Regions from separate parts of the Bacillus swezeyi genome, predicted to be linked through region 3. Evidence: riboswitches for the same ligand, from Rfam matches in the RefSeq annotation. Region 3 holds a riboswitch; each other region holds the start of a gene.

Region 1 (4,186 bases), 300 kb from region 3:
AAAGCCTTGATTTTTTTCGCCAATGACTGTGGAGATTCGTGATATTGTCCTTCTTCATCAGGAAGTCCGGCATTTGGATAACAGCTCACGGCCGTCTGGGCAAGCGAAGAAAGGGTCCTGATGTGATCCGTCATAAATTCAGGGCCTGTCGCGCAATTTAAGCCGACGCTGATCGGCTTCATATGTTCAAGGGAGATGTAAAAGGATTCGATATCCTGACCGGCAAGCGTCGTGCCCATAGGTTCTATCGTTCCCGACACCATAAGGGGAAGGGGGGTGCCGGTCTTTTCAAAGGCTTGCCGGATGCCGATAAAACCGGCTTTTACATTCAGCATATCCTGGCTCGTTTCAAGCAGCAAAAGGTCCGCTCCGCCCGTAATCAGCGCTCTCGCCTGTTCCTCGTAATTGGCGATCAGCTCGTCAAATGTCGTACCGCCTGTGACGGACAGGGTTTTCGTCGTCGGACCCATTGCGCCTGCGACGAACCTTGGCCATTCAGGTGTCGAATATTTTTCAGCGGCGGCTTTTGCGAGCCTGACAGAGGCGAGGTTTACCTCATAGGCGAGATGTCCGAGATCATACTCATCCAAAACAAGCCGGGTCGCTCCGAATGTATTGGTCTCAATGATATCGGCTTTAGCGGCGAGATACGCTTCATGGATTCCCTGGATGATGTGGGGCGCCGTTATGCTCAAGTGTTCATTACATCCTTCATAGGCCTCGCCTCCGAAGTCTGCGGCGGACAGATTGGCGTTTTGAATCATCGTTCCCATCGCCCCGTCAAGGACGAGGATTTTTTTCTTCAGCTGGTCATTGATGTTAGGCATTTGTCGTCTCCTTTTCTTTCTTGTGAATATAAGCCGTCAGTTCTGCGGTTAAATCAGATCGTAAAAACGGTGTGATCAAATAAATGCCGTTAAACAAATCGCATGCTGTATCAAGCAGAGAGCGCGCGATCGCAAGCCCTTCCTCAGCCTGTTTTTGCTTATCATTTCCCGCAAGCGCCATTTTTTCGCGGATCGCGTCTGACAGCTTGATGCCGGGAATTTCATTATGGATAAACTCCGCATTTCGGCTGCTTGTCAAAGGCATAACGCCGATATAGATCGGGGTTTTGAGATGCTTTGTTTCTTCATGAATCTTGATGAGCTGCTCCTCTGAGTAGACAGGCTGGGAAATAAAATAGTCAGCCCCGCAGTCGATTTTCTTCTCGATCCGTTTGACCGCTTTGTCAATATGTCTGACGTTCGGATTGAAGGCGGCCGCCACAGAAAAGTTCGTTTTCTTGCCGAGCGGTTTTCCCGAATAGGACAATCCTTCATTAAACTGTTTAATCAGGCTGATCAAATCGAATGATGTCAAGTCATAGACGGAGGTGGCTCCCGGGAAATCGCCGATCTTCGACGGATCTCCGGTAATCGCCAGTACATCTGACAGTCCGAGCGTATCAAGACCCATTAAATGAGACTGAAGGCCGATCAGGTTGCGGTCCCTGCATGTAATATGCACGAGCGATCTCATATCAAGCTGCTGTTTTAAAAGCGAGCCACAGGCAACATTGCTGATTCTCGGGGTGGCGAGAGAATTGTCCGCCAAAGTCAGGGCATCGATGCCGGCTGACTTCAATTCTTGGGCGGAGCGTAAAAACTTTTCAAAGTTTAATTGTTTAGGAGGGTCCAATTCGACGATGATGGACCGTTTTTCTTTTGCCAGCTCGTCTAAAGCAGGCTCTGTTCTTTCATGTCGGACGGCGGCCGCTGCTTTCTTTCTCGTTTTCACATGTTTTTCGGTGACCGGCGGAAGTCCTTTGACCGCTTCAGCCATCGCTCTGATGTGGTTCGGCGTCGTTCCGCAGCAGCCCCCGATGATGCGCGCGCCTTGATTGCGAAATTCCATCGCACTGTCTCTGAAATATTGATCATCTGTTTCATAGACGAGGCGCCCTTCGACTAGGGATGGGAGGCTGCTGTTTGGATAGACGGAAAGGTAGGCGTCTTCTAAAAGCGGCACTTCCTCAAGCGCATTGATCATGTGATATGGGCCGAGGCGGCAGTTGATGCCGACCACATCTGCTCCGAGGTCTGCCAAAAGCTTCAGGCCCTCGCTGAGCGAGGTTCCGTCTTGAAGAACGCCCTCTTCATGCATCGAAACGTTCAGAACGATCGGGAGTTCCGTTTCTTTTCTGGCAATCTTCAATACTTCGCGCGCTTCTTCAAGATCATAATAGGTTTCAAGAAGAAGACCGTCTGGCTGTTCATTTAGTAGAAGATAAAGCTGTTCGCGAAAGCTTCTTTTAATGTCTTCGAGTGAATACGCGTTTTTATTAAACGTCCGGATGCCGCCGAGCGTTCCGAGAACATGAGCGGAGCCCGCGGCAGAACGGGCGATGCGGACGGCTTTTTCATTGATTTGTTTCGTTTCGTCTTCAAGTCCGTATCTGGACAGCTTAATGAAGTTTGCACCATACGTGTTCGTTTGGATGATGTCGGCGCCTGCCTGCACGTACGCTTCATGGATGCGTTTCACCTCATCGGGCTTTGAGATATTCAATTCTTCAAAACAGCGGTCGATTCCGTAAGAATAGAGCAGCGTACCCATGGCGCCGTCAGCGATTAAAATTTTGCTTTTTATATCTTCAAATAAACCCATTGTTTTCCCCCTTGAAAATTTTGATAAATAAAAAAGTCTTCTGAAGAAGAAGACTTTTAAGCGACAAATGTCCGTCTTCTTATCTTCCAAGCAGTCTGCTTGCTGGATTTAGCACCTTGGTCATGAATATTCATTCACCGGTTGCTGAGGCTTCATAGGGCCAGTCCCTCTGCCTCTCTTGATAAGAACAGCTATTCAATTTGTATTGTTTACTTTTACTCAATTTACCGAAAATCGGGGGAATAATCAACAGTAAATTAAGAATTTATCGAAAATTTATAAATTGGACGTCAATCGGAAGGTCGGCTTCTCTGACAAGGCCGATGATTTGCTGGAGCTCGTCTTTATTTTTTCCGGTTACACGGATTTGATCATCCTGCACTTGGGATTTGACCTTAAGCCCCGATTTTTTGATCAAATTGTTGATTTTCTTTGCGTTTTCTTTATCGATGCCCTGCACCAATTTGCCGCGCTGTCTGACGGTGCCGCCGGAAGCGTTTTCCAGTTTGGCGTATTCGATGTTTTTTGTCGGGACATTGCGCTTGATCAGTTTGCCGACAAGGACGTCTTTGAGCTGGTTCATTTTAAATTCGTCGTCTGAGACAAGCACAAGCTCGTCACCGTCAAGTGTGATGTTGCTTTTTGATCCTTTGAAATCATAGCGTGTGCCGATTTCTTTAAGAGCGGTTTGAATTGCGTTTTGAACTTCAGGCATCTCAACCTTTGACACGATGTCAAATGAGCTTTCTTTTGCCATGTGAAAACCTCCATCCATTTTACTTATGAGTCAATTATAGTAGAATAAGGTGAAACTTCCAATATGGTACGGTTTTGCCTGGCCGTTATCTGGCAATAATTTGAACATTGGAGGAATACATCAATAGGACAGGTGCATGAAGAAAGGAAGAATCAATATGAGACCGGGACAGCAATTAACTTTGCAAATAGATCACAAAGCCGACTACGGGTACTTTTTGACGGACGGAGATGAATCGATTCTCCTCCATCACAGCGAGATCATTGAGGATATAGATGGTCTGGAAGAAGTCGACGTCTTTGTGTATGTCGATCATGAGGGGCGCTTGGCGGCTACGATGAGAAAACCGATCATCAGCGCTGATCACTACGATTGGGTAGAAGTCGTGGATGCCGTCAGCGGCATGGGGGTGTTCGTCGATGTCGGGCTCACAAAGGATGCGCTTGTCGCCATCGAGCATCTACCGCCTTATGAATCAGTCTGGCCTAAAAAAGGGGACAGGCTGTACTGCATGCTGAAAATCACGAGCCATGGACGGATGTTTGCCAAGCCGGCTCCGGAGGATAAGATCAGCGAGCTTTTTCACGATGCTTCGCCTGATTTCATGAATAAAGAGCTTTCAGGAACTGTATACCGTCTCATCGCTTCGGGATCTTTTATGATTTCCGACGGCGGCATCAGGGGGTTTATCCATTCATCGGAAAGAAAAGAAGAGCCGAGGCTGGGTGAGAAGCTGACGGCAAGGGTGATTAAAGTCAAAGAAGACGGTTCGGTTAATTT
Region 2 (4,186 bases), 1.7 Mb from region 3:
AAGCTTGTTTCTTCCATTATATGTGAAGATTTAGGTAATAATCTTGATTCATTTGATTCATTTTTACGTAATTACAATTACCTATTTTTTCTATGTCAGTCTTGGTGCTGCTGGATGGGGAGCTGCTTCTCTTTCCTGCTGTATAAAAATGCCGTCCCGATACCGATCATCAATAAAACGATCAGTACCGCCAGCAAAGCCTGCATGCTGAAAAAATCAACAAGCATCCCGCCAAAAAGAGGCCCGACCATTCTTCCTCCGGTGGCCATACTGTTGACAATCCCTTGATAAAAACCTTCTTTTCCCTGTGGAGCGAGACGGTTTGCTATTGTAGGGACAGCCGGCCATACAAGCATTTCACCGATCGTCAGCACGATCATCGCAGCAAGGAATGCCTGAAATTGTTCTGCCGCAAACAGAATACCGTAGGCGAACATAAAAATAACAAAGCCGATCACGATCTGTTTTAACAGCGATTCGGCAAATCGTTTGACAAAGAAGCCGATAAGCGGCTGCCCAAAGACGATAAGCGCGCCGTTCACAGTCCATAACAGGCTGTACTGGCCAAGAGATACACCAAGCTCCTGAGTATGTGAAGCGATGGTGGAAGACCATTGAGAATAAGCGATCCAGCCCAGAAGATACCCCGTACATATGATCATGAGGGCGTGAAACCTCGGCTTCACGCTAACCGAATCGGCGTGATCCAAAACGGATGACTGAACGGTCTTTTCCGTCCGAATATGTTTAAATCCGAAAAATGCAATCAAGAAAAACACCGCGTAAAGCATCGCATTCGCAAGAAATACATAAGTGAAGGAAAAGGAAGCGACAAGTCCTCCGAGCGCCGAACCAACTGCAACCCCCGCATTTTGCGCCACATACACTGCATTAAATGCTTTTCTTCCGCCCTTAGGCCAAACCGAACCGGCCATTGCATAACAGGCCGGAAAAACAATGCCGGAGCCAAAGCCGGCTGCTGTCAACAAAAGAATGTAAGCGGTCCAGTCGTGAAAAAAGACAAGCCCTGACAGGCATGCAAACGTCATGACGATTCCTAAAAGAACCGTTTTAAAACCGCCGATCTTATCAAATAGAAATCCACCGCACAAGTTGCCGATGACATTTGCACCTGAGTTCAGCATTAACACGAATCCGGCAGCCGTTAATGACTTGCCCAAATGCTGATGGATATAGATGGTATTCAGCGGCCACAAAAAAGAAGCTCCTGTTACATTGATAAACATCCCGATGACCAAAAGCCATAACGTTCGCGGCATTGTGTTTCCTTCTTTCTGATTTTAGTTCCTCCTAGATTCTATTCGTTTCGGGCGGATTTTTCAATTGACAGGTTTTGATTTTCGGCCGCAAAAAATCCCCTTTTTGCTAAAGGAGATTTTTTGCACTTTGCTATTCCGTCATCCATTTCGGCTTTCCAAAACCCGCAAATGCTTGATCAATGGTTTCTTCAAAAGCCTTGGATTTGATCACTTCTTTTAAATCTTCGGCAAACTGCTTATCTTTGTTTTTTCCATCCACAACGACTTGATTGCGGTAGCGGTCAGGCATATTTTCAAGCGCCAGTGCATCCTGCAGCTTCATATTGGCCGACAGGGCGAAATTTCCGGGCACAGCGGCGATATCCAGATCTTCCACAGCCCGCGGCAGGTTCGCAGATTCAAGCTGTTTAAATGTCAATTTTTTTGGATTTTCCGCAATATCGTGAACCGAGGCCTTTAATGTATCGATATTATTTTTAAGCTTAATCAGCCCCTGATCCTTTAATGTTAAAAATGCCCTGGCGGCGTTAGCCGGATCATTCGGAATGGCCACTTCCGCACCGGCCTCAACATCTTTCAAATCCTGATATTTTTCTGAATAAAGCCCCATCGGCGCCGTCGGCACTGTCATCAGGCCGGTGAGGTTTTTATGATTTTCCCGATTGTATGCCTTCATAAAGACTTCATGCTGAAACAGATTGGCGTCAAGTTCGCCCTCGCTTAATGCTGTATTCGGCTGAACATAATCGGTAAATTCAATGGTCTCTACTTTATAGCCCTTTTTCTCAAGTTCAGGCTGAATCGCCTTTGTGACCATATCATAATACGGACCTGCGGTTGCGCCGATCCTGATCGTCTTGCCTCCGCTTTCCGCGCCGTTTCCGCATGCGGCAAGGAGTGTGATGATGCTCGTTAATACAAGTGCAGACGCCCATTTTACATATTTCTTCATGTTATTCTCCTCCTCCATCATAAAAAAAACTCTTTCAGCTAATCTGAAAGAGTTGTTCTTCAACTTATCTTTCAGAATGCATCTGACATTCTGCTGGATTTAGCACCTTGCATATGCAGGTTGCTGAGATTTCACAGGGCCAGTCCCTCCATCTCTCTTCATAAGCTCAATATTAATTTTTAAATGATTTCTCCATTTTACGTTTGAATATTTAGATTTGCAAGAAGTTTTTCATTGTAAACATTTTTTTCATAATGAGTTAAAATATGAATATCAAAACAGAAAGGAGAGGAATAATGGCATTCTTAATGATGATCGGGTTTTTATCTCTTATTTTTTCGATCGGCTATTTTGCATTTCATTTTATACGAAAGCTCTTTTCAAAAGATAAAAGGTTTTCCAGAAAAATCTTCTATCCTTGTTTTATCGGCGGGCTCCTCCTTCTCATCATCACAGCACCATTTAACGATCAAGAGACATATGCCGATACGAAAAAACCGGAAAATCTGACAGCACAAGTGAAAGAATTAACCTCTGAAAAGTCAAATTTACAAAAAGAACAAAAAGCATTAAAACAGCAGCTCAAACAAGCAAAAGAAAAACTAACAGCCACCCAAACAGAGAATGAAACGCTGAAAAAAGAAAACGAAAAACTCAACAAAGAAAAAGACGAGCTGACGAAAGACAAAACATCCCTGACTGAAAAACTGGAAAAAGCAGAAGTGAAAAGCGGGAATGCAAAAGCGGCGTCAAAAGAGAAGAGCGCTTCTGCTACAGCCCCGTCAAACAACAGCGGCGAATCTTCGGAAAACACCGCTCAAAGCAATCAAGAGTGCAAAATTAAGGGAAGCGTCAACCACATCTATCATACACCGGGAAGTACATACTACAACCGCACGAAAAACGTCGTCCAATGGTTCTGCTCAGAAAAAGAAGCCAGGGCAGCTGGATACAGTCCGCCTAAACGATAAAAAAGCCGGCATAGCGCCGGCTTTTCACCTTATAATTCTCTTCTTAATGCCGTCAGCACGTTCGTTTTTGTCGCTTTGACGGCCGGATTGAGGCCGGAAAGCATCGCGACGCCCGCGCTGATGGCGGTTGCGATGATGACAAGGCTCAACGGAATATAAGAGAATGTAATGTTGAACTCTTCCCCTCCGCCTTGAGTCATGGACGCCAGAATCGGCGGAACAATTTTGTTCACTAGAAAGCTGACGCCGTAAGAAATAACCACGCCGAAAACAGATCCGATGATGCCGATATAGGCGCTCTCCATCAAAAACATTTTCCGAATCACATTCGGGCTCGCACCGATCGCTTTCATAATACCGATCTCCTGCGTGCGCTCTTTGACGGCCATCGTCATCGTGTTGAAAATTCCGATCGCGGAAATGAGTACGGCAATGACGCCGACGAAAATCAGGCCGATTTTAAAAGCCATGAAAAACACATTGATACTATCAAGCTTTTTTGTCACTGAATCAACGTAAAACCCTTTGTCTTCCAAATCGCTTGTCAGCTGTCCAACATGCTCAAAGCTGTCCGCAAAAACAGACAACGTTTTTTGAATGGCACCATCATCTTTGTCCGTCTTCAAAAAACCGGTGAATTGTTTTGCCATTTCATCGCTGACATACACATGCGCATCGGTTGCCCAATCATATGAAGGCTTTTTTGTCACTCCGACAACTTTAAAATCGTACGTTTTTTCTTTGCCTTTTTCTCCTGTTTTCTGATCAATTCTTGAGACCTTTAATTCAATCGTTTTGCCGAGAATATCCTTTGTATAGCCTTTTGGCTCTTTTACATCTTCCGCATTACTGCTGAGCTGCTTTTCATATTCCTTCGCTTCTTTTTTCGTCCAGAATGTCTCTCCAAAATGATAGCCGACAACAATTTCATTCGGTGATTTCGCTACCCGTCCGCGGTCCAGGTCAATATTGGCCTTTTGCTC
Region 3 (4,186 bases):
AGTACATGCCCGAGCGGATCTATGATCATGCTGTGGCCGGCAAATTCGTTTGCAGGGTCTTTTCCTGAACAGTTGCAAGCTGCGACAAAGCATTGATTTTCAATGGCTCTGGCTATTAAAAGGCTTCGCCAATGATCGAGCCTCGGCCGGGGCCATTCCGCCGATACGAAGATGATGCCCGCTCCTTTTGAAGTGTGCTTCCTGATCCATTCCGGAAAACGGATGTCATAGCAGATAAATCCCGCAGCTCGTGCACCTTCAATCTCAAAACTGCCGTCAGCCGAACCGGAAGATAAATAGAGATGCTCATCCATCAGCTGAAAAAGGTGTGCTTTGCTGTATTCTTTGATCAGGTTTCCGTTTTTGTCTGCGATGTACATGGTGTTGTATACACCATTCTTTTTTTTAACGGCGACTGAACCGCACACAATATGGACATTGTTCGCTTTCGCCGTTTTCTGAAGCCATGTCTTGGTTTGTTTTCCGTCTTCGTCGCCGATTGTATCAAGGTTTTTTAAATCATAACCCGTCGTCCAAAGTTCGGGGAGAACAAGGATATCCGCATGGCTGCTTTCCGCTTCAATCAGCCGTTCTGCTTTTTTGAAGTTTTCTGAAGGGTTGCCGTAAGATATATTGAATTGCAGGCAGGAAATCGTCCGTTTCACTCTGGGTCACCTCATTTTTTACTTTACATTTTACCTTTAACAATATATGATGATGGACTATCATTTCAAGAATTTTTCAAAGCGGGTGAAAAAAATGAAATTTGAGCTTTCAAATGTGCTAAAAGAGCTGCCGGAGCAATTTTTTGCTTCCTTGGTCAAAAAGGTGAATGCAAAAATCGCAGCCGGCCATGATGTGATCAACCTCGGTCAGGGAAATCCCGATCAGCCGACACCGGACCATATTGTCGAAGCGATGGCAGAAGCCGTGCGCAACCCCGAAAATCATCAATATTCCGCTTTTCGCGGGAGCCGTTCGCTGAAAGAGGCGGCAGCCGAATTTTATAAAAGAGAGTATGGCGTTTCTGTCGATCCTGAACGGGAAGTCGCCGTATTGTTTGGAGGAAAAGCGGGTCTCGTAGAGCTGCCGCAATGTCTGTTAAACCCGGGTGATGCCGTGCTTGTTCCTGACCCGGGATATCCCGATTATTGGTCAGGTGTTGAGCTGGCAAAAGCCGTCATGGAAACGATGCCGCTCACAAAGGACAATCACTTTCTGCCCGACTTCAGCGTGATTCCGGCAGATGTAAAAGAAAAAGCGAAGCTGATGTACTTGAACTATCCGAACAACCCGACGGGAGCCCAGGCTACATCTGCTTTTTTTGCAGAAACCGTCCAATTCGCCAAAGACAACGGCATTTGCATCGTACATGATTTTGCCTACGGGGCGATCGGCTATGACGGCCAAAAGCCGGTCAGCTTTCTTGAAACAGAAGGCGCAAAGGAAGTCGGAATCGAAATTTATACACTTTCTAAAACGTACAATATGGCGGGGTGGAGAGTCGGCTTTGCTGTGGGCAATGCCTCTGTGATCGAAGCGTTGAATCTTTACCAGGATCATATGTATGTCAGCCTTTTTAAAGCGGTGCAGGACGCCGCAGCGGCCGCTCTGCTTTCAGATCAAAGCTGCGTAAAAGAGCAAAATGAGCGGTATGAAAAAAGGCGGGACGTCTGGATCAAGGCTGTACGCGATATCGGTTGGGACGCCGCTGCCCCGGAAGGCTCTTTTTTCGCATGGATGCCTGCCCCGGAAGGCTATACATCAGAGGAATTTTCAGATTTGCTTCTGGAAAAAGCCAATGTCGTTACAGCGCCGGGGATTGGATTCGGCCAATATGGCGAAGGCTATGTGCGAGTCGGCCTGCTCACCAGTGAAGAGCGCTTGCAGGAAGCGGCGAACCGGATCGGCAGGCTGAATATTTTTAAGAAGACCGGAGTCTGTCATTGACAACGGGGGAAAACGATGGGATAATTCAAAATAATTTATAAAATCAATATTCTTATCAAGAGCAGGCAGAGGGACGAGCCCGATGAAGCCCGGCAACCGACTTTTAAAGCACGGTGCTAAATCTTGCAGCTGGCGCTGAGAGATAAGGATTCGAATCGCAGAAACGAAACCTCTTTTTAGCACAGATGCAAAAAGAGGTTTTTTTATATGCATGCAAACAGGAAGGAGCTTAAGAATGAGTGAACTTAAGGCAACATATGTCCTGACAGATCCCGGAGCTCATCCAGAAAAGCGGGCTGAACAGATTGCACTCGGCCTGACGGTGGGGTCTTGGACGGATTTGCCGCAGCTGAAGCAGGAGCAATTAAAAAAGCATAAAGGACGCGTCGTCCGGGTTGAAGAAACAGAAGGCGATTTGGGAGAAAAACAGGCAGTGGTCACCATTGCCTATCCAGAAGCCAATTTCACCAGCGATATTCCGGCCGTCTTGACGACCGTTTTTGGAAAGCTGTCACTTGACGGAAAAGTCAAATTGGCAGATTTGGCATTTTCCAAAACGTTTAAACAATCACTGCCAGGTCCGGCATACGGGGTGTACGGCATTCGCAAAAAAATCGGCGAATTTGAAAGGCCGCTATTGATGAGCATTTTCAAAGGCGTTATCGGCCGCAGTATGGAAGATTTGAAGGAACAGCTGAGACAGCAGGCGCTCGGCGGGGTGGACTTGATCAAGGATGACGAAATCTTGTTTGAAACCGGCAGTGCCCCTTTCGAAAAACGAATCATCGAAGGCAAAAAAGTGCTTCAGAACACCTATGAAGAAACCGGCCATAGAACGCTTTACGCCGTTAATTTGACGGGAAGGACGCTGGAGCTGAAAGGCAAAGCGAAAAAGGCCGCTGAGCTAGGTGCCGATGTTTTGCTGTTTAATGTATTTGCCTACGGGCTGGATGTCCTCCAAAGCCTTGCAGAAGACGACGAAATACCGCTGCCGATTATGGCTCATCCGGCCGTCAGCGGTGCACTTACTTCTTCACCGTATTACGGTTTTTCCCATTCACTTTTGCTGGGCAAGCTGAATCGTTATCTAGGGGCTGATTTCAGCCTGTTTCCTTCTCCGTATGGAAGCGTCGCCCTCGCGAAGCGGGAAACGCTCGCCATTCATGATGAATGCACGAAAGAGGATGTCTTTAAACCGTCTTTCGCCGTACCGTCGGCGGGCATTCATCCCGGCATGGTCCCGCTCTTGATGAAAGACTTTGGCATTGACCATATCATTAATGCGGGCGGCGGCATTCACGGCCATCCAAACGGAGCCGCAGGCGGAGGAAGGGCGTTTAGAGCGATCATCGAAGCCGTTCTTGAAGCCGAGCCTGTCGAAGAAAAAGCAAAACGCTCCCCTGATTTAAGACTCGCCCTTGAAAAATGGGGGAAGGCCGAGGTTTCTGTATGAGAAAGCCGCTGATCATCTGCGATTTTGACGGGACGATTACAACAAATGACAACATCATCAGCATCATGAAAAAGTTTGCTCCGAAAGAGTGGCTCGCTTTAAAAGACGGCGTTCTCTCCAAGGAACTGCCGATCAAGGAAGGAGTCGGGGGCATGTTTGGGCTTTTGCCGAGCAGTCTCAAGGATGAGATGACGGCATATGTACTCGAGCAAGCGAAGATCCGTGATGGGTTTAAAGAATTTGTTTCCTTCCTGGATGATCACGGGCTCCCATTTTACGTCATCAGCGGGGGTATGGATTTTTTTGTTTACCCTTTGCTGGAAGGGATTGTGGAAAAAAATCGCATCTATTGCAATCAGGCTGATTTTCAAGGTGACAGCATCTTGATCAAATGGCCGCATCTGTGCGATGACAAATGCGAAAATGAATGCGGCTGCTGCAAGCCTTCGATCATCCGCAAGCTTCAGGGAGAGGGAGACTTCCTCGTGATGATCGGGGATTCTGTTACAGATGTTGAAGCAGCCAAATGTTCTGATTTGTGCATAGCCCGTGATTATTTGCTGAAGGAATGTGAAGATCTGCATTTGCATCATGTTGCGTTTGAGGATTTTTACGATGTGAAACGTACACTTGAAGAGACCTTGGAGGTGAAGGAATGGTTGTGAAGCAAAAGCGCTGGCAGGAGCTGGCCGAAGTAAAAAGGGAACTTGCGGCAAGAGATTGGTTTCCTGCAACCAGCGGCAACCTTTCGATCAAAGTATCGGATGAACCGCTGCGCTTCCT
Region 4 (4,186 bases), 1.8 Mb from region 3:
CAGATCATAGTTGAACGAACGAACAGCTGTATTGCCGTGTGCTCCCCCGGAATATACATAATTCGCCGTCTGGATGCTCAGTTTTTTGTCGTTCAGATATTTTACCTCGAAAGACGTTTGGTACGCCGTTTGATAACCGTGCTGTTCACCGCCTTTTTTATTTTTTAAATAATCTTGATAAGACTGTTCAATATATCTTTTGAAGTCATTGTTGATCTTGTTTTGCAGAGATTTGCTGCTCAAGTTTTTGACCTGCGGATATTTCAGCTCCTTCACATTTTTATATGTATGGCTCGTCACCATCGGTTTATTGCCATTTGCCGCTTGAGCAGTCCCGCCAAACATCGTAAAAACCAAGAGCCCTGTCATCAAAATACCGGCAGCTTTCAAAAATGTCCTTTTCTTCATCATTCAGCCTCCTTAAAAGTGTCATTTTTATATTACCCATTTTCAAAATAGGTACACATTTTAGACCGATGACGAAGGGAAAAAGTTTCTATTTTAAGTTAAACATTTAAAAAATATCCAAGTATTCACTTCAAATACCAGCGCTTTCACGTGTATAAGCACTGTATTCAATTCTTTCCAGCATGTCGTATACCTTATCCAGCTTATTCATGGGGACTCCATTCATTGGGACACCTCATTTAAAATGACATGTATCCCACTCTGTCGAAAAAGAACCGAAAAAGCAATTTGTCAAAACCCAATAAATCAGTTAATCTTTTCTCAACAATTTTCAAAATGGGAGATGCTTAAATGGACCATTTCATTCAGACGTATTTTGCAAACCTGGAGTCCAAAGATAAAAATATCCAGTATGAAGCCTATCAAAACATTCTAGCCGCCGCTGAAAAAGAAGTGGACTGGGCATATGAGGTTTGGGATCAATTAATAGAAGACCTTCATCATCAAGACCATCATAAAAGATCAAGAGCAGCACAATTCCTTTCTTATTTAGCGATCAGTGATCCGGATAAAAGGATCTTGAAGGATTTTCCTGAATTATGGAAAGTGACAAAAGATGAGAAGTTTGTCACCGCAAGGCACAGTCTGCAATCGATTTGGAGGGTTGGCTTGGCCGGGACAGAACAGCGAGAGATGGTCCTGTATCATCTTGTTGAACGTTTTAACAACTGCTTGCCGGAAAAAAATCATACGTTGATTCGATTTGATATCATTCAAGGCCTCAGACATTTATACGATGCGATAAATGCTGAAGAAATCAAGCAGATCGCAATAGATTTGGTTTCTAAGGAAGAAAATGAAAAATATCAAAAAAAGTATAAAGCTGTATGGAAAGATGCTTAAACCTCTTACAGCATGGGAAAGATTTTAGCAAACCCATTGACATTTTCACAAAAAGTATTAATATTAAAATTATTATAAAAATCGCATAAAAAAGGTTTTCCTTATCAAGAGTGGTGGAGGGACTGGCCCTGTGAAACCCGGCAACCGCTGTCTATGACAGAATGGTGCTAAATCCTTAAGAGCATATTCGTGTTCTTGAAGATAAGGAGGAGATTGTATATCAAGCTCTTCCTGATAGGGAAGAGCTTTTTTATGTCCATAAAGACAAAAAAAGAAAGAGGGATCGATCATGACACAATCAACTGAGTGGTCACAGGAAACGCGAACACAAAAAAAGGGGCCGTACCGAGCTGATCAAGTAGGAAGCCTCTTAAGGTCAGAACCTGTTAAAAAGGCGCGCCTCCAAAGAGCGGCCGGTGAGATGACCGCTGAACAATTGCGTGAGATTGAGAATGAAGAGATTCAGCGCATCGTAGAAAAGCAAAAAGAGATCGGGCTGAAAGCCGTGACGGACGGGGAGTTCCGCCGGGCTTGGTGGCACTTTGATTTTCTGGAAGGCTTAGACGGTGTTGAAGGCTATGTACCTGAAAGCGGCATTCAATTCCACAATACGAAAACAAAAGCACGCGGCATAAAAGTAAATGGCAAACTTGATTTTACGAATCACCCGATGCTTGAAGATTATCAATTTCTTCATAGTATTGCAGGCACCCATACGCCGAAAATGACGATTCCAAGTCCGAATATGCTGTTTTTCAGAGGGAAGCTGGAAGAAAGTGCATACAAGGATCTCGATGAGTTCAATCATGATGTAGCGCAGGCTTACAAAAAAGCAATCCGCGCATTCTATGATGCCGGCTGCCGTTATCTGCAGCTGGATGACACGGCTTGGGCAGTATTTTTCTCAGAAAAGGGGCAAGAGCAGATCAAGGCCTTCGGCCGCAAACCTGATGAGCTGCGCCAATCCTTTGCCAACACCATCAATGAAGCACTTGACGGACGCCCCGATGATTTAACTGTAACAATGCACATTTGCCGCGGAAACTTCCGTTCGACATGGGCGGCATCAGGCGGATACGACGCCGCGGCGGAAACCATTTTCGACGGATTAAACCTTGACGGACTCTTCCTTGAATTCGATGATGAACGCTCCGGAGGCTTTGACCCGCTTCGTTTCGTGAAACGGAAAGACTTGCAAATCGTCCTCGGCCTCATCACATCTAAATTCGGGGAGCTTGAAAGTCCGGATGCAATTAAGCGGCGCATTGAAGAGGCTTCACGCTATGTTGATCTGAACCAGCTTTGTTTGAGCCCGCAGTGCGGCTTCGCCTCTACAGAAGAAGGCAACCTGCTGACTGAAGAGCAGCAGTGGGAGAAGCTGCGCCATGTGATTGAGATTGCAGAAGATGTGTGGAAATAAATTCAGATCACTTTGAGATATACCTTTCCTTAGGTATGTCTCTTTTTTTTGTCCACTTTTACAATTTAAAAATCCTTCTTGATTTGTTCATAGTTTGATCATATTTGGCTTCTATAATGCTTTTAAGTGAGGTGACCGAATAATGAAAAAGAAAAGGAAAATTGATATATTCCTAATTTTGATTCTCGTATTATCTGCAGGTTTAAATCTTTACGGCATCTGGAATAGCGACACAGACAACGCCTACTATACGGCGGCCGTGGAAAGTATGACCCAAAGCTTTCATAACTTCTTTTACGCATCTTTTGACCCGGCAGGCTTTGTAACTGTTGATAAACCGCCTGTCGCATTATGGATTCAAACACTATTCGCTCTCGTATTCGGCGTGCACGGCTGGAGCGTCGTTCTGCCCGAAGCGATCGCTGAAGTGATCTCTGTATCACTCTTGTACTTTATTGTAAAACCGACCTTTGGAAAAACGGCGGCAAGAATTGCTGCTCTCGTGATGGCATGTACACCGATTGCCGTTGCAGTCAGCCACACAAACAACGTTGACAGCATTCTCGTCCTTTGTTTGATGTTTGCAACCTGGATGTTGTTTAAAGCAGTCCGCACAGGAAAAATGTTGTGGCTCATCGCATCCTTCTTTATGGTCGGCGTCGGCTTTAACGTGAAAATGCTGCAGGCTTATATGGTGTTACCGGCATTCCTGCTATTTTATCTGATTGCAGCTAAGACGACCATTCGCAAAAAAATTGTATCTCTTATAACATCAGTCATTGTCCTGGCAGGTGTTTCCGTTTCCTGGGCAGTCATCGTCGACAGCCAGCCGGAGAGTTCGCGGCCTTATATCGGAAGCAGCCAAACCAACTCTGTACTTGAGCTCGCTTTTGGCTACAACGGAATCCAGCGTCTCACAGGACAAAATGGCGGAGGCGGGGGAGCCGCTTCTTCTGATCAAGATCAAAAGAACCAGCAGCAGGAAATGCCGCAGCAGCAAAACGGCAGTTCCGATAACAGTTCAGACTCATCAAATGAACAAATGACTCCGCCAAGCGGAGGCGAGATGCCTGCTGGCGGACCGGACGGCCAACAAGGGGATGTTCAAAGCGGCGGAGGCGGCCCCGGAGGCGGCGGAAATGGAGCAGGCTCTTTCGGCACAGGTACACCGGGACCGCTGAGATTGTTCCAATCTGAGCTTTCAGGTCAGGCAAGCTGGCTGATCCCGTTTGTATTATTCGGTATTATCGGTTTACTGATTACAGGCCTTCGCGGTCAAAGAAAATTTAATGACACAACGAATGAAACGATTTACTGGACGATGTGGCTTGTGCCGGTCGCTGCATTCTTCAGCGTCGCGGGATTCTTCCACCATTACTATCTGATCATGCTGGCAGCACCGATTGCCGCTTTGGCTGGTGCAGGCTGGACGGCACTGGTCCGCCTCTACCAAGA

Evidence for each region. A riboswitch is a leader RNA that binds a small molecule or an ion and turns the genes downstream of it on or off. The one in region 3 is predicted to bind S-adenosylmethionine.
Region 1: linked by a shared signal. The riboswitch ahead of RBH91_RS06470 (bifunctional homocysteine S-methyltransferase/methylenetetrahydrofolate reductase) and the one ahead of mtnW (2,3-diketo-5-methylthiopentyl-1-phosphate enolase) in region 3 are both predicted to bind S-adenosylmethionine.
Region 2: linked by a shared signal. The riboswitch ahead of RBH91_RS16790 (MetQ/NlpA family ABC transporter substrate-binding protein) and the one ahead of mtnW (2,3-diketo-5-methylthiopentyl-1-phosphate enolase) in region 3 are both predicted to bind S-adenosylmethionine.
Region 4: linked by a shared signal. The riboswitch ahead of RBH91_RS21675 (5-methyltetrahydropteroyltriglutamate--homocysteine S-methyltransferase) and the one ahead of mtnW (2,3-diketo-5-methylthiopentyl-1-phosphate enolase) in region 3 are both predicted to bind S-adenosylmethionine.

Annotation. Positions count from the first base shown of each region.
Region 1 is NZ_CP133085.1:1,356,746-1,360,931, forward strand. It holds gene metH (methionine synthase) at 1-827, opposite strand, end outside; gene RBH91_RS06470 (bifunctional homocysteine S-methyltransferase/methylenetetrahydrofolate reductase) at 820-2,649, opposite strand; SAM riboswitch class I at 2,726-2,837, opposite strand; gene RBH91_RS06475 (YajQ family cyclic di-GMP-binding protein) at 2,915-3,406, opposite strand; gene RBH91_RS06480 (CvfB family protein) at 3,564-4,186, shown strand, end outside.
Region 2 is NZ_CP133085.1:3,392,216-3,396,401, forward strand. It holds gene RBH91_RS16785 (MDR family MFS transporter) at 96-1,280, opposite strand; gene RBH91_RS16790 (MetQ/NlpA family ABC transporter substrate-binding protein) at 1,411-2,232, opposite strand; SAM riboswitch class I at 2,294-2,399, opposite strand; gene RBH91_RS16795 (coiled-coil domain-containing protein) at 2,529-3,203, shown strand; gene RBH91_RS16800 (ABC transporter permease) at 3,233-4,186, opposite strand, start outside.
Region 3 is NZ_CP133085.1:1,656,048-1,660,233, forward strand. It holds gene RBH91_RS08205 (carbon-nitrogen family hydrolase) at 1-665, opposite strand, end outside; gene RBH91_RS08210 (pyridoxal phosphate-dependent aminotransferase) at 760-1,950, shown strand; SAM riboswitch class I at 2,000-2,099, shown strand; gene mtnW (2,3-diketo-5-methylthiopentyl-1-phosphate enolase) at 2,186-3,403, shown strand; gene mtnX (2-hydroxy-3-keto-5-methylthiopentenyl-1-phosphate phosphatase) at 3,400-4,068, shown strand; gene RBH91_RS08225 (methylthioribulose 1-phosphate dehydratase) at 4,059-4,186, shown strand, end outside.
Region 4 is NZ_CP133085.1:4,334,176-4,338,361, forward strand. It holds gene RBH91_RS21665 (DUF3298 and DUF4163 domain-containing protein) at 1-408, opposite strand, end outside; gene RBH91_RS21670 (hypothetical protein) at 760-1,311, shown strand; SAM riboswitch class I at 1,410-1,519, shown strand; gene RBH91_RS21675 (5-methyltetrahydropteroyltriglutamate--homocysteine S-methyltransferase) at 1,601-2,731, shown strand; gene RBH91_RS21680 (glycosyltransferase family 39 protein) at 2,874-4,186, shown strand, end outside.